3 regions of the Mesorhizobium sp. M7A.F.Ca.CA.001.10.2.1 genome follow, and region 1 is predicted to be linked to each of the others. Evidence: predicted binding sites of a transcription regulator. Region 1 holds the regulator's gene; each other region holds the start of a gene.
The links. Region 1 encodes PhoB, which activates phosphate uptake and scavenging genes when phosphate is short. Its sites were predicted from a motif close to TGTCATNNANCTGTCAT; they were not measured.

Region 2: the regulator PhoB is predicted to act here: its motif matches at 2,215-2,231, upstream of EN964_RS08665 (alkaline phosphatase).
Region 3: the regulator PhoB is predicted to act here: its motif matches at 3,336-3,352, upstream of EN964_RS22175 (PstS family phosphate ABC transporter substrate-binding protein).

What each region holds. Positions count from the first base shown of each region.
Region 1 covers NZ_RZQY01000503.1:180-4,412, forward strand. The annotation lists partial or broken gene EN964_RS25840 (PstA family ABC transporter permease) at 1-229, shown strand, start outside; gene pstB (phosphate ABC transporter ATP-binding protein PstB) at 247-1,071, shown strand; gene phoU (phosphate signaling complex protein PhoU) at 1,098-1,805, shown strand; gene phoB (phosphate regulon transcriptional regulator PhoB) at 1,822-2,511, shown strand; gene EN964_RS25860 (ROK family protein) at 2,528-3,775, opposite strand; partial or broken gene EN964_RS25865 (D-xylose ABC transporter substrate-binding protein) at 4,046-4,233, shown strand, end outside.
Region 2 covers NZ_RZQY01000089.1:975-6,023, reverse strand. The annotation lists gene EN964_RS08670 (hypothetical protein) at 197-478, shown strand; gene EN964_RS08665 (alkaline phosphatase) at 570-2,144, opposite strand; gene EN964_RS08660 (MFS transporter) at 2,407-3,690, opposite strand; gene EN964_RS08655 (TetR/AcrR family transcriptional regulator) at 3,763-4,380, shown strand; gene EN964_RS08650 (hypothetical protein) at 4,426-5,019, shown strand.
Region 3 covers NZ_RZQY01000378.1:241-5,289, forward strand. The annotation lists partial or broken gene EN964_RS22165 (DUF3333 domain-containing protein) at 1-671, opposite strand, end outside; gene pstC (phosphate ABC transporter permease subunit PstC) at 668-2,134, opposite strand; gene EN964_RS22175 (PstS family phosphate ABC transporter substrate-binding protein) at 2,231-3,259, opposite strand; partial or broken gene EN964_RS22180 (response regulator) at 3,769-5,049, opposite strand, start outside.

The sequences.
Region 1 (4,233 bases):
AACCGCGCCCCTGCTGCTAATCGGCATGGTCGCCTTCGTCGCCGATCCACCGACGACGCCTTTCGATCCGGCCACTGCGCTGCCGGTGCAGATCTATATGTGGGCGAACGAGGCCGAACGCGCCTTCGTCGAGCGCATGTCGGGCGCGATCATCATCCTGCTCGTCTTCCTCATGGCCATGAACATCACCGCGATCGTGCTTCGGCGTCGGTTCGAGCGGCGCTGGTAGAAAAAAGGCATTTTGGTATGAACATCATGACCGAACAGTCCCTTGAAAATGCAGTGGGCGATAAGATGAACGCCAAGTCGAACGAAGTGATCAAAATGCGTGGCGACAAGGTCGGCGTGTTCTATGGCGAGAAGCAGGCGCTGTTCGATGTCAATCTCGACGTCCGCCTGAATCAGGTGACGGCGCTGATCGGCCCCTCCGGCTGCGGCAAGTCGACCTTCCTGCGTTGCCTCAACCGCATGAACGACACCATCGATTCCGCGCGGGTAACCGGCAAGATAACGCTCGACGAAGAAGACATCTACGACAAGAACATCGATGTCGTCGAACTCAGGGCGCGCGTCGGCATGGTGTTTCAGAAACCCAATCCGTTCCCCAAGTCGATCTACGAGAACGTCGCCTATGGCCCGCGCATCCACGGATTGGCCAAGCGCAAGGCCGACATGGATCAGATCGTCGAGTCGAGCTTGAAGAAGGCGGCGATCTGGAACGAGGTGAAGGACCGTTTGCAGGAACCTGGCACGGGTCTTTCCGGTGGCCAGCAACAGCGTCTGTGCATTGCACGCGCCATCGCCGTGTCACCCGAGGTGATCCTGATGGACGAACCGTGTTCGGCGCTCGACCCGATCGCCACTGCTCGCGTCGAGGAACTGATCGACGAACTGCGCCAGAACTATACGATCGTCATCGTCACCCATTCGATGCAGCAGGCAGCGCGCGTGTCGCAGCGCACCGCGATGTTCCATCTAGGCTATCTGGTCGAGGAGGGCGCCACCGACAAGATGTTCACCACCCCCGACGACAAACGCACCCAGGACTACATCACCGGCCGGTTCGGCTGAGCTCAGGCATATGAGGGACGAAGATCATGGGTGAACATACCGTTGCATCTTTCGATGAGGATCTGGAGCAGATCAGCCAGCTGATCCGCGACATGGGCGATCTCGCCCGCTCGATGGTCAGTGGCTCGACCAAGGCTTTGCTCAATTCGGACAATGCGCTGGCGCAGCGCGTGGTTTCCGACGATGCGATCATGGATGCCCGCCAGCGCGAGCTGGACGATCGCGCCATCACGCTGATCGCCAAGCGCCAGCCAATGGCCAACGATCTGCGTGCGGTGGTCGGTTCGATCCGCATGGCCGGCGACCTCGAGCGCATCGGCGACCTTGCCAAGAACATCGCCAAGCGCGTCGGCACTGTCGGGCTGAGCGTCACGCCGCACGATCTTTCGCATTCGATCGACGCGATGGCGCAGCTGGTGCTGATCCAGGTGCAGGGGGTCGTCGACGAGTATGCCGCCGCTGACGCGGCAGCGCTTGCCACGCTCAGAAACAATGATGAACGCATCGACGTCAAATACACCTCGGTGTTCCGCGAGCTGCTGACCTACATGATGGAAGATCCCCGCAACATCACGGCGTGCACGCACCTGTTGTTTTGCGCCAAGAACCTCGAGCGGATCGGCGACCACGTGACCAACATCGCCGAAAATGCCTACTATGTTTTGACCGGCACGCAGCTGCCAGCCAATCGTCCGAAGCAGGACGAGACGGCAATGTCCGCGCCAGCGGCATAACAAGGGTGACCAGCCGATGATCGCACCACGCATCATGGTGGTGGAGGATGAGGAGCCGCTAGGCGTGCTGCTCCGCTACAATCTTGAATCCGAAGGTTACCAGGTCGAGGTGGTGACGCGCGGCGATGAGGCCGAAATCCGGCTGCAGGAGAACGTTCCCGATCTTCTGGTGCTCGACTGGATGGTGCCTGCGGTTTCGGGCATCGAACTCTGCCGGCGCCTGCGAATGCGTCCCGAGACCGAGCGGCTGCCGATCATCATGCTGACCGCGCGAGGCGAGGAAAGCGACCGCGTGCGCGGCCTGTCGACCGGCGCCGACGACTATCTGGTCAAGCCCTTCTCGACGCCGGAGTTCATGGCCAGGGTCAAGGCGCTGCTGCGCCGGGCCAAGCCGGAAGTGCTGTCCAGCGTGCTAAAGGTCGGCGATATCGTGCTCGATCGCGAGTCGCACCGTGTCTATCGCAAGAAGAGCGAGATCCGGCTTGGGCCGACGGAATTCCGCCTGCTCGAATTCATGATGCGCCATCCAGGCCGCGTGTTCTCGCGCAGCCAGCTGCTCGACAATGTCTGGGGCGAGACGATCTACATCGACGAGCGCACGGTCGACGTGCATGTCGGCCGGCTGCGCAAGGCGGTCAACAATGGCCGTATGCCTGATGTCATCCGCACGATCCGTGGGGCCGGATACGCCATCCGAGAGGACTGAACTCCCTCGTTTGAACTCACGCCACGTTCTTGCCGCCGAAACCGGATCTCGCCTGCACGCCCGGCGCAAAAATCTCCTGATCGACGAAGATCAGCGCCCGCATGGCGCAGCCTTCGCGGATCAGCGGCAGTTCGTTCGGCTCGGTGTCGAAGGAAATCGATTTGGAATGCTGGCCGCCGGCGGTCTGGGCAATCGCTTGCCGCAATGCCGGCTCGATCAGGTCGAAGGCGGCGGCGCTGACACCGACCATGGCGACCGGCGCCGGATCGATCAGCGCGAACAGGCTGCCGAGGCCGTAGCCGAGCGCTTCGCCGGCCTTGCGATAGGCTTCCCGTTCGGGTCCGTCACCTTCGCGGGCCGCGGCAGCCAGGGCGCGCATGTCGGCGTCGCTGACATCGGCGACGGGTTCTGCATCCTCGCCCATCTGCCTGGCGTTGCGCCAGATGGCGTAATTGCCCGCATAGGCTTCGACGCAGCCGCGCCGTCCGCAGCGACATAGCGCGCCGTTCGGCCGATGGATCATGTGGCCGAATTCGCCGCCCGAAGAATGGGTGCCGGTGAACAATTCGCCCTTCAGCACCAGTCCCATGCCGATGCCGTGCGACAAAAGGATAGCGATGAAATCGTCGCGGTAACGATCGGGGTCGCGCCAGCGCAGCGCCACCGCCATCATGTTGCAGTCGTTCTCCATTATGGCAGGGATGCCGAACTCGTCTTCGAATATGTCAGCGAAGGCGATGTCGGTGTGCGGCGTGATCGGCGACCACAGCATGGCGCGGGCACGGGTGTCGGTGATGCCCTGGATGGCCAGCGCGATGCGGGCGATGCTGCGCACGTCCAGGTCGGGATCTGCCAGGCGGCGCCGCACGATGGCCGTGCATTCCCCGATCAGCGACTCGCGCGACATCGTCAGCGTGTCCAGCCGGCGCTGTTCCTCGGATATCACCTGGCCGGCATAGTCGATGACGGCGACGGAGAGGAAGTTCAGCGACAGCACCACGGTCATTACCGCGGCCGCTTCCGGATTGAGACTGAGGCCGACCTGCGGCCGGCCGCGTTTGAGCGAGCCGGCCTCGCTCGGCTTGCTTTCGGTCAGGATGCCTTCGACGATCAGGTCGGATGAAATCGCCGAGATGGTCGAATGGCTGAGGCTTGTGGTCGCGGCGATCTCGGTTCGTGACGGCTGTCCGGCGCGGCGCACTGCCGCGATCACCATGGCGCGGTTGCGGCGGCGCAGATCGTCGTGGCGGATTCCGACCGACATGTTCTTTCATATCCTCCCGGTCGCCGCGGTTCCTCCTGCCCCTGGAACGCTGTCGGTGACGCCGGTAAATACTGGCAGAAGCTGCATGCCGTGTCATTTATTTATTCCGAGACTCGAAAAAAACTCGAAATGACATCAAAATCCATCAGAATCGATGTTGACAGCGTTCGGGCGTTGGCCCAGTATTTTTTCGAGGCTCGAAAAAATAGAGCCTCTGTGCCGGCCCTCGGGTCAGTTTGGTCGCGCCATACGCGGCGCAGGGAGGATAATATGAAAAGATTCACGGCCGCCATCCTGGCGGGTGCCGCCATGTCGCTGACGCTCGCGTCTGTCGCGCAGGCGAAGGACAAGGTTGTCGGCGTTTCGTGGTCCAACTTCCAGGAAGAACGCTGGAAGACCGACGAGGCCGCCATGAAGACGGCGATCGAGGCCGCCGGCGACAAGTACATCTCCGCCGA
Region 2 (5,049 bases), on a different contig from region 1:
TTCTGGTCTCGGAAGCGTTGCAGGCAGCAGGCCAAAAGGCGCTGCCTCTTTCGGTTGCGCGGCTCATACAGGGTTTTTCGCAGTTGCGAAAGAGGAGGAGCGTCACCAAATACTCATCAAATCTTAAGCATCTGCGTGTGAGATGATTTTGTTAACCAAGGCGGGAACCCTTTGGGGCCCGGGCAGTTCAAACGTCATGACCGATAAACTCAACCGATTCTGGCCGCTCATCGCGTCTGTTGCCTTCGCCGTCCTGCTGGCGGCCAACGCCGCACAGTCAGCCGCGACGATGAAGGAATCACGGCCTGCCTTGCTGTCAGAGGCACAGTCGGCCGAGCAGATTTTCGCCGACGCACCAGACGGCGTCGACCCGATGGTGACCGGCCCGGTCAGCGCCGCCTTCAAGCAGCGCCAGGACTCCGCCAACTGCGACAGCGCCGTCTGGCCGAATATTCCCATGGTCTGCTACCCGGACTAGTCAGCGCTTCACCCCCCGCCCCGTCTCGCCAGCTTCGCTTTGCGAAGCCGCCGCCGACCTTCCCCACAAGGGGGAGGGTTGAGAAGCGCGCTTACGCCGACCGCACCGGGTCGAGCGTCACCTTGTAGAGTTCGTTGTCGTCGCGATCCATCAGCCGCACCGTCATCTGCTCGCTGGCGCCTGAAATATCGACGAGCCCGAAGAATTGCAGCCCGGCCGAGGGCGGCAGGTTCTGTCCCTGTTCGGCGGTCGGCGCCTTGATGAACTTCAGCTCCGGACCGAACGTCATGTCGAAATCGTTGGGACCGAACGTGCCGGCATGGATCGGACCCGAGACGAATTCCCAGAACGGATTGAACTCCTGGAACTGCGCCTTGTCCGGGTTGTAATAATGCGCGGCCGTGTAATGCACATCTGCGGTGAGCCAGACGGTGTTGCTGATGCCGGCATTCTTTATGAAGCGCAGCAGGTCGGCGATCTCGAGCTCGCGCCCTTTTGGCAAGCCATTGTCGCCATTGCTGACCGCTTCGGCGCCAACCTTCTTGGTGCCGTCGTCCCAGACGACGAGGCCGAGCGGCACGTCGGCGGCGATGATTTTCCAGGTCGCCTTCGAATTCGCCAGTTCGCGCTTCAGCCATTTCGTCTGCTGCTCGCCGAGCATGCGCGACTGCGGCGTCATCTCATCCTGCATGTCGGGACCATTGGGGCCGCGATAGGAGCGCATGTCGAGGAAGAACACGTCGAGCAGCGGCCCATAAGCGATCTTGCGATAGACGCGGCCGGGCTCGGACGGTTCGTAGCGGATCGTCGTCATCTCGTGGAAAGCCCGCGCCGCGCGGGCCGCCAGCACGTGGATGGATTTTTCCGTGTAGCGGCTGTCGGCGCTGAGATCCTTGGAATCCGACCAGTTGTTCAGCACTTCATGGTCGTCCCACTGGTAGAAAGTCGGGCAGATGGCGCTCAGGCCGAGCACGTTCCTGTCCATCATGTTGTATTTCCACTGGTCCCGGTACTCGTCCAGCGTTTCGGCGACCTTGCGCTTGCCGTCGATCAGCACGACGTTCTTCCACTTGCCGCCGCCGGGCAGGTCGACCTCGTCCTTCATGGCGCCGTCGGCATAGATGGTGTCGCCTGAATGCAGGAAGAAGTCGGGCGTGTGCTTGCCGATCGTGGCGTAGGTCTTCATGCCGGTCTCATCGATGCCCCAGCCCTGGCCGGCGGTGTCGCCGGACCAGGCAAAGCGGATGTCGCGCTTCGAGGCTGGCGCCGTCCTGAAACGGCCGGTGATCGGCTCCGAAACGGCGTTGATGTCGGCGAGATCGGCCGATGTCATGCGGTAGAAGATATCCTGGTCCGAAGCGAGGTCGGTGAGCAGCCGCTTGACCGTGTAATCGCTGGCCGGCGACGTATCGAGCGGCGCCAGCCGCGTCGCACTGGCGAAATTCTCCGTCGACGACACCTCGAACATGACGCGCGACGGTCGGTCGGTGCGCGTCCACACCATGCCGCTGGTGGCGTCGACATCTCCCGACTGGACGCCATGGGTGAAGGAAGGCCGCTGATTGGCGCGCGAATAATAGGGCAGCGCCAAGCTCGAGACGCCGGCCAGGCCAACGGCGCTGGCGGATGTGACGAAGGCGCGGCGGGTCATCGAGAGCTTGTTCATGGCTGTCTCCTGGTGGCTTGAACGGCGCCACCAAGGTCCAGCGTCAATGTTTCAGGCGCATCTCGGGATGATGAAGTTTTGATAACAATGAACAGGGTAATCTCCCCCTCGAGGGGGAGATGTCGCCAAAGGCGACAGAGGGGGTCGCCGCGCGTGGAGCGCTAACCTCCTTCTATCGCAAGAGGCCGAGCCCAGTCGGACCGACCCCCCTCTGGCCGCTTCGCGGCCATCTCCCCCTCGAGGGGGGAGATTAGCGTCGCGCCTAAGCCGCTTGCGGCTCCGGATCGAACGCCGGCTTGCTGGTGTTGATCAGCAGCGAGATACAGGCGGCGGCGATTGCCGTCATGCCGGCGATCAGGAAGGCCAGTTCGTAATTGCCCTGCAGCTCGCGCATGGTGCCGCCAAAGGCGGCGGCAGCGGCCGCACCGATCTGGTGCCCGGCGACGATCCAGCCGAACACGATCGGCCCACTGCGATCGCCGAACGCCTCGTTGGCGAGCCGCAGCGTCGGCGGCACGGTGGCGATCCAGTCGAGGCCGTAGAGCACGGCGAAGATGATCAAGCTGGTGGCCGAGAAGCCGGAATAGGGCAGATAGATCAGCGACAGGCCACGAATGCCGTAATAGACGCCGAGCAGCTTGCGCGGATCGTAGCGGTCGGTGAGCCAGCCCGACAACGTCGTGCCGATCAGGTCGAAGATGCCCATCATCGACAGCAGGCCGGCGGCCTGCACTTCGCCGATGCCCATGTCGCCGCAGAACGCGATCAGATGCGTGCCGACCAGCCCGTTGGTGGTGAAGCCGCAGACGAAGAAGGTGGCGAACAGATACCAGAACACCCGCGTGCCGGCGGCACGGCGCAGCGTCGAGAACGTATGCGCCAGAAAATTGCCCTGTGACGCAGGCGGAGTGGGCGGCACGTCGTCAGCCTCGGCGCCGTAGCGCACCATGCCGATCGATGCCGGCCGCTCCGGCACCAGCAGCCAGACCAGCGGTATCAGGGCAGCGGTCGCGATCGCGACCGCAATGACAACCGGCTGCCAGCCGCCCGACTGCGCCAGCGCGGCGATCAGCGGCAGGAACACCAGCATGCCCGAGGCGCTGGAGGCCGACATCAATCCCATGACAAGCCCGCGATTGGTCTTGAACCACCGGTTGACGATGGTCGCGCCGAGCACGCTGGCGACAGCACCGGAACCAATGCCCGAGAACACGCCCCAGGTGATGAACAGATGCCACGGCTTGGTCATCAGCAGGCTGAGCGCGGTCGAGCCCGACATCACCACCAGCGAGGCCAGCAGCGTGCGGCGAAGCCCGATGCGCTCCATCAGGGCTGCGGCAAATGGCCCTGTCAGGCCGTAAAGCAGGATGCCGACACCGGCGGCCAGCGAGATGATGTCGCGCCGCCAGCCGAAACTGTTCTCCAGCGGCAGCATCATGACCGAGGGTGCGGAGCGCAGGCCAGCCGCGACCAGCAGGCTAAGGAAGATCACGCCGACCACGACGAAAGCGTAGCGCTGGCCAAAGGGGCGGGATTGAGCTATCATGTTACTGACCGGTACGTTGCAGGTGGAGTATGTATACGTACCGATCGGTAACATTGTCAATCGAGCCACACGATGCCAACCGACAAAAATATTGATCTGACCATCAGCGACGATCATGCGTCGGCGCCGCCGAAAGCAGCCAAGAAGATCCTCGATGTGGCTTATGACCTGTTCTACCGGCGCGGTATCAGGGCGATCGGCGTCGACGAGATCGTCAAACGTGCCGGCGTCACAAAGCCCAGCCTCTATCGCAGCTTTCCGTCCAAGGATGAACTGGCCGCCTCCTATCTCAGGCAGTACGATCTTGAATATTGGGAGCGTTTCGACGAGGCGGTTGCCGCTCATCCCGGCGACCCGCGCGCACAGATCAAGGCTTTCCTGACCCGCATCGGCAAGCGCACGCAAGTGGCGGACTATCGCGGCTGCGGCATGACCAACGCGGCGGTCGAATATCCCGACCACAGCCATCCGGCCCGTGTGGTCAGCGAGGCCAACAAGCAGGAATTGCGCCGCCGCCTACGCGCCATGGCGGTTGCGATGGGCGCGCAAGACCCTGACACGCTCGGCGACGGCCTTCTGCTGCTGATCGAAGGCGCCTATATCAGTGGCCAGCTGTTCGGGCTCGGCGGCCCGGCGCAAGCGGTCGCCCGCAACGCGGACCTGCTGATTGAAGCGAGCTTGAAGAAATAACGTTTGGCGCTACGCTGCGGCAGCTTGCAACGGAGATTGACCGCCATGCGTGCCATTCTGATCCCGCTTGTTCTGGTCGGTCTCGGTCGGGCTGCGCAAGCCGACGGCATTTCCAGCGCCTACACCGATCTGGATTCGAAAAAGGATTGCGTGACCTACGCGCAGGCCGAGGAAGGCGACGGCGACTGGGCCGAACTCGCCTGTTCGGGCTATCGCGGCTATCCCGTACTGATAGCCTATGACGATGCCCGTGAATCGCTGTTCTACGGCTTTCCCCCCGGCGGCGACATGACAACGGTCTGGGAGAGCTTTTCCGGTTTCAATTCGTCCGGAGCCAAGATCGAATGGCGCATCGAGACCACCGGCGACAAGGCTGTGCCCTATGCAGCCATCCATCGCCGCTCGATCAGCAATCCCGAGGACGAGAAAAAGCCGACCGAGGTGCTGCTCGTCGCCAAGGTCGGCCAGATGGACGCCCGCGACGGCTGCACCGTCGGCCTGGTGCTGGCCACCGGCAATCCCACCGCCAACGATCAGGCGCGCAAGCTTGCCGACGACAAGGCACGCACCTTCGCCTGCGGCAAGGACAGGCGCACCGTCATCGGCAATGTGCCGGCTTTTGGCCGGGTGGATAACTGAGCACGGCGGAGATTGGGCATCGCACCCGTA
Region 3 (5,049 bases), on a different contig from region 1:
AACGAGCCGATGATCGCCACGCCCATGCCCGAGGTTTCCGGGCGGCTGGAGGCGCCGTAGGTGAACAGGCCGCTGTTGAAGTGCTCGGCCATCGCGCCCTCGGCCTTGAGCTTGTTCATCCAGGTGATCTGCTGGTCCGAGACCTTGCGTCGCGCTTCCTCGACACTGAGGTCGATCTGGCCCTTGAAAGCCGAGTCGAGATTGGCGGCGGCGAGGATGTTGACGTTGCGTGTCGTGCCGATCACGGACGGATCGGCGGCAACGATGTCGCGCAACTGGACGCGGGCGCCTTCCGACAGGAAGCCCTTGAGCTTCTGGATCATCGGCTTGTCATCAGGAGAGATGCCGAGCTTGGCCACAAGCGCGTTTTCGGCGAGCTTGGGATAATTTGCCTTGATCAGAACGCTCGGATCGGTTGCACGCTTGCCGGAAGGATCGATCACCTTCTCGTCGAACGAGATCGGCAGTGATACCGTCGTCTGCCAGAAGGCGGTGTAGCCTTTCGAGACGATGGTGATCAGCATGATTGCCAGGAACGCCAGGCCTACGGAAATCGCCACGACGCCATAGAAGCGGAAACGGCGTTCGGCGGCGTAACGGGCCTTCAGGCCGATGTCGCGGCGCGGATGGGCCGCCGCCCTGACCATCGTATCCATGGAAATGTCGGTCATTCGTACTGCTCCCGATATTTGCGCACGATGTAGAGCGCGACGATGTTCATCACCAACGTCAGCGCGAACAGCGTCAGGCCGAGTGCGAAGGCGACCAGCGTCTGCGGCGAATTGAACTCGAGGTCGCCGGTGAGCTGGTTGACGATCTTGACGGTGATGGTCGTCATCGCCTCGAACGGGTTGATGGTGAGGTTGGCGGCGACGCCCGCCGCCAGCACGACAATCATCGTTTCGCCGATGGCGCGCGAGGCGGTCAGCAGGATGGCGCCGACGATGCCGGGCAGTGCAGCCGGCAGGATCACCCGCTTGATCGTCTCGGAGCGGGTCGCGCCGAGGCCAAGCGACCCGTCGCGCATGGCGCGCGGCACCGCGGTTATGATGTCGTCCGAGAGAGAGGACACGACCGGGATCAGCATGACGCCCATGACCAGGCCGGCGGTGAAGATGCTCTGGCCCTGGATGAAGGGCGAACCGCCGGTCAGCGCCGCGGACAGGTCGCGCAGGAACGGCCCAAGCGTGACGACGGCGAAGATGCCGTAGACGATGGTCGGTATGCCGGCCAGAAGTTCAAGCGCCGGCTTAACCACCGAGCGCACCTTGGGCGTTGCATATTCGGCCATGTAGACAGCCGACATCAGCCCGACCGGCACCGCAACCAGCAGCGCGACGGCGGCGATGTAGAGCGTGCCCGCAAGAAGCGGGATCAGGCCGAATTGGCCCTGGCTGCCGCCCGAACCGGCAGCGGCAAAACGCGGATCCCAGACGGTGCCGAAGAAGAAACTCATCGGCGAGACGCTTTCGAAGAAGGTGATCGTCTGGAACAGCATCGAAAGCACGATGCCGATGGTTGTCAGGATGGCGATGGTGGAGGCGGCAAGCAGCCCCCACAGCATCAGCCTCTCGACATTGTTGCGGGCCCTGGCGCGCGGCTCGATCTGCCTGAGCGCATAGAAGGCGCCGGCGATCGAGGAAACGAGAATGACAATGGCGCCGAACAGGCCGAGCCGGTCCTGGACCTTGTTCGCCTCGACGGCGATCGGGATCATGTAATCCTGCGTGTCGCTCGCCAGTGCCACACCCTTGGCGGCGAGCAGCGGCTGCAGCTCGGCAAAGCTGGCAGGCATTGCGGCCAGTGTGCCGGCATCGAGTTTGCGCAGGCCCCTGGCGAGGCTCTTTACGAGGCTGACATCCAGTGCCTCACTGGCAACCTTGCTGTCGACGGTGCGCTCGGGCAAGGCAGTGTGAATGTGTCGGTCAAGATAGACGGAAGACCCGACGGTCCAGACGGCAAGCAGCAAAAGAGCAGGCAGAACGGCGAGCAGGAAGGCCCACCAGCCATGATAGTGGGCGCGCGAATGCGGCTTGACCTTGCCATTGTCCTGGGCCGCGGCACGTTGCCGACCGATGAAAAAGGCAACCAGGCCGACGGCAACGACGATGGCCAGTACGAGCAAGGACGACATGGACCCACCCCAAGAGAAATTCTTACGCAGCCGCCATTGCGGCCTGCGATGAAACCGGGGCGCGGGATTTGGCCCGCACCCCGGTTCGGCAGCTGATTACATCGACTTTCCGGCGGCGAAAGCGTCACGCTGGGCCTGACGCTCGGCATCCGGAGCAGCAACGAGGCCGTATTCGGCGAGCGGGCTTTCCGGGCCAACCATCTGGTCGTCAAGGAAGAACTCGACATATTCCTTGAGGCCGGGAACGACGCCCAGATGCGCCTTCTTGACGTAGAAGAACAGCGGGCGCGAGACGGGATACTTGCCGCTGGCGATCGTCTCGGTCGAAGGCACGACGTCTTCCACGGTGGCGACCTTCAGCTTGTCGGCATTGTTCTCATAGAAGGCGAGGCCAAACACGCCGACGCCGGTCTTGTTGGAGTCGATGCGGGCGAGCGTCTCGGTATAGTCGCCATCGATGTCGACGGCCTTGCCGTCCTTGCGGATGGCGATGCAGGTTTTGCCGATTTCCTTGTCGTCGGCAATGCCGGCGGCCTTGAGAGCAGCCTTGTCACAGCCGGCATCGAGAAGCTTGGTCTCGAACACTTCGCGCGTGCCATGCTTTTCGCCCGGAATGTAGGCGGCGATGTCCCAGTCGGGCAGCTTCGGATTGACCTGGCTCCACTTGGTGTTCGGATTGTCGACGAGCTTGCCGTCGACGACCAGCTTGGCTGCCAGCGCCTTGTAGATGTCGGCGGGAACCAGCGCCCAATCCGGGCCCTTGATGTCGGTGGCGAAGACGATGCCGTCATAGCCGATCCGGACTTCCTGGACTTCCTTCACGCCGGCGTCGGCGCAGGACTTGAGTTCGTCCGCCTTGATCGGACGCGACGAATTGGCGATGTCGATCGTGTCTTCGCCGACGCCCTTGCAGAATTCCTTGATGCCCGCGCCGCTGCCGCCGGATTCGACGACCGGGGTCTTGAAGTTGGTGAATGTTTCGCCGAACTGCTCGGCGACAATCTTGGCATAAGGTAACACGGTCGATGACCCGGCGACCTGGATCTGGTCGCGCGCGGCGGCGAAGCCGGACGTCGCGGCGAGCGCAAGCGCAGCGGCCGACGCCGTATAGAGGAATTTCTTCATGTGGCCTGCTCCTGTTCGGAAGATGGTCTCTCGGCGCTCGTCAGTCGGCGCCCGCTGAGGCCAATAGCCTTCGATTATAACAGTCGCATGACAGTTTGATGTCACCCCGGTAACGCGTCATCGGGATGAGCAGAATGCCGCCTGGCCGGCACTCCCGACGCAGCCCCGCTTTGTCACCGGAATCAGGGACTTGCTCGATTCGGTCGAGGCTGGCCGGCGATTTGGGGATCAGCCGGCCTTTATGAAGAAAAGCCGGACGGGAGCGCGTTGCTCTCAGCCAGACGGTGTCGTGGCCGGGCCATCGCCGAAAACAGGTCCGTTGGGGTAGGTTGACGCTGTCTCATGCCGGCGGTCGCTGCTCCCGCCCGTAACTGGGAAGAGCGGAATTCGAATGTCGCCATTGTCTCGGCTGGATGCCGCCTTTCATATGGTGCGATCGCACCATAGTCTTGGCCGCTGACAGGGGCGCGAATCTTCGCCGTATTCCCGGTACTCGGGCAGAGCCGGCCTTACCCGGCGTTGCGCTGCGCCTGCCGGCTGGCGCCGACCCAGCGCTCGACCTTCTCGAGCAACGCCCGGGGACTGATCGGCTTGGGCAGATAGTCGTCCATGCCTGCCTCCAGGCAGCGCTCGCGGTCGCCCTTCAGCGCATGCGCGGTGACGCCGACGATCGGCACATGGGTGCCGGTTTCTTCCTCCAGCCGGCGAATGGCGGCGGTTGCTTCGAGACCGTTCATCTCCGGCATGGAGACATCCATCAGGATCATGCACGGGTTCAGCCGGCCGAAGGCGTCGAGCGCCTTGCGGCCATTGCCGACGATCTCGAAACCATAACCGGTCTCGCCGAGGATCTGGGTGAACACCATCTGGTTCACCTCATTGTCCTCGGCCACCAGGATATCCAGCCTGTCGCCGCCAGCCGCCACCGGTGGCCGGGGGCGAATTGAGGGCGGCTGCAGCAGCGCCCGCTGTTCGGACGGCGCCGAGGGCTGCGTCCGCATCACATAACCCGCAGCGACGTCGGCTGCGAGCGGCTGCGCGTCGCTGCCGCTCGTGTTGTGGCGATGCCGCTGGATGGTGGCGACCAGCGTTTCCAGCAGCACCGAGGAGCGCGCCGGCTTGATCAGCTGGGCATCGATGCCAAGATCGCGATAGCTGGTGTTGGCGAGCGACTGGTCGACCGAGGTCAGCATGATGATCGGCATGCCGGCAAGGCCGGCGGTGCTGCGCACGATCCGCGCCATTTCGGCGCCGCTCATTCCAGGCATCTGGTAGTCGAGCACGACGCAATCGACCGGGACACCATAGGCAGCGGCGGCGATCAGTACCTTGAGGCCTTCGGCGCCGCTTTCGGCCGCGCAGGAATCGAACGTCCACGATGTCATCTGTTCGGTCAGGATGGCCCGATTGACGGCATTGTCGTCGACAATCAGCACACGCGCACCGGTCACGTCGATCGGCATGATGCGCTGTCCGTTCTGCTGTCCGGCCCGCGGCAGCGTCACCGAGAACCAGAAAGTCGAGCCCTTGCCTTCCGCACTTTCGACCCCGATGTCGCCGCCCATCAGTTCGACGAGCCGCGAGGTGATGGCAAGACCGAGGCCGGTTCCCTCATGCCGCCTCGTCGAAGAGGTGTCGACCTGGCTGAATTTCTCGAACACCAGTTTCAGTTTTTCCTCGGGGATACCGATACCGGTATCGGTGACCGAGATCGTCAGCTTCGTTCCGGTCGGAACCCTCTCGCCGGTGACGTCGACCAGCACATGGCCTTCATCGGTGAATTTCACCGC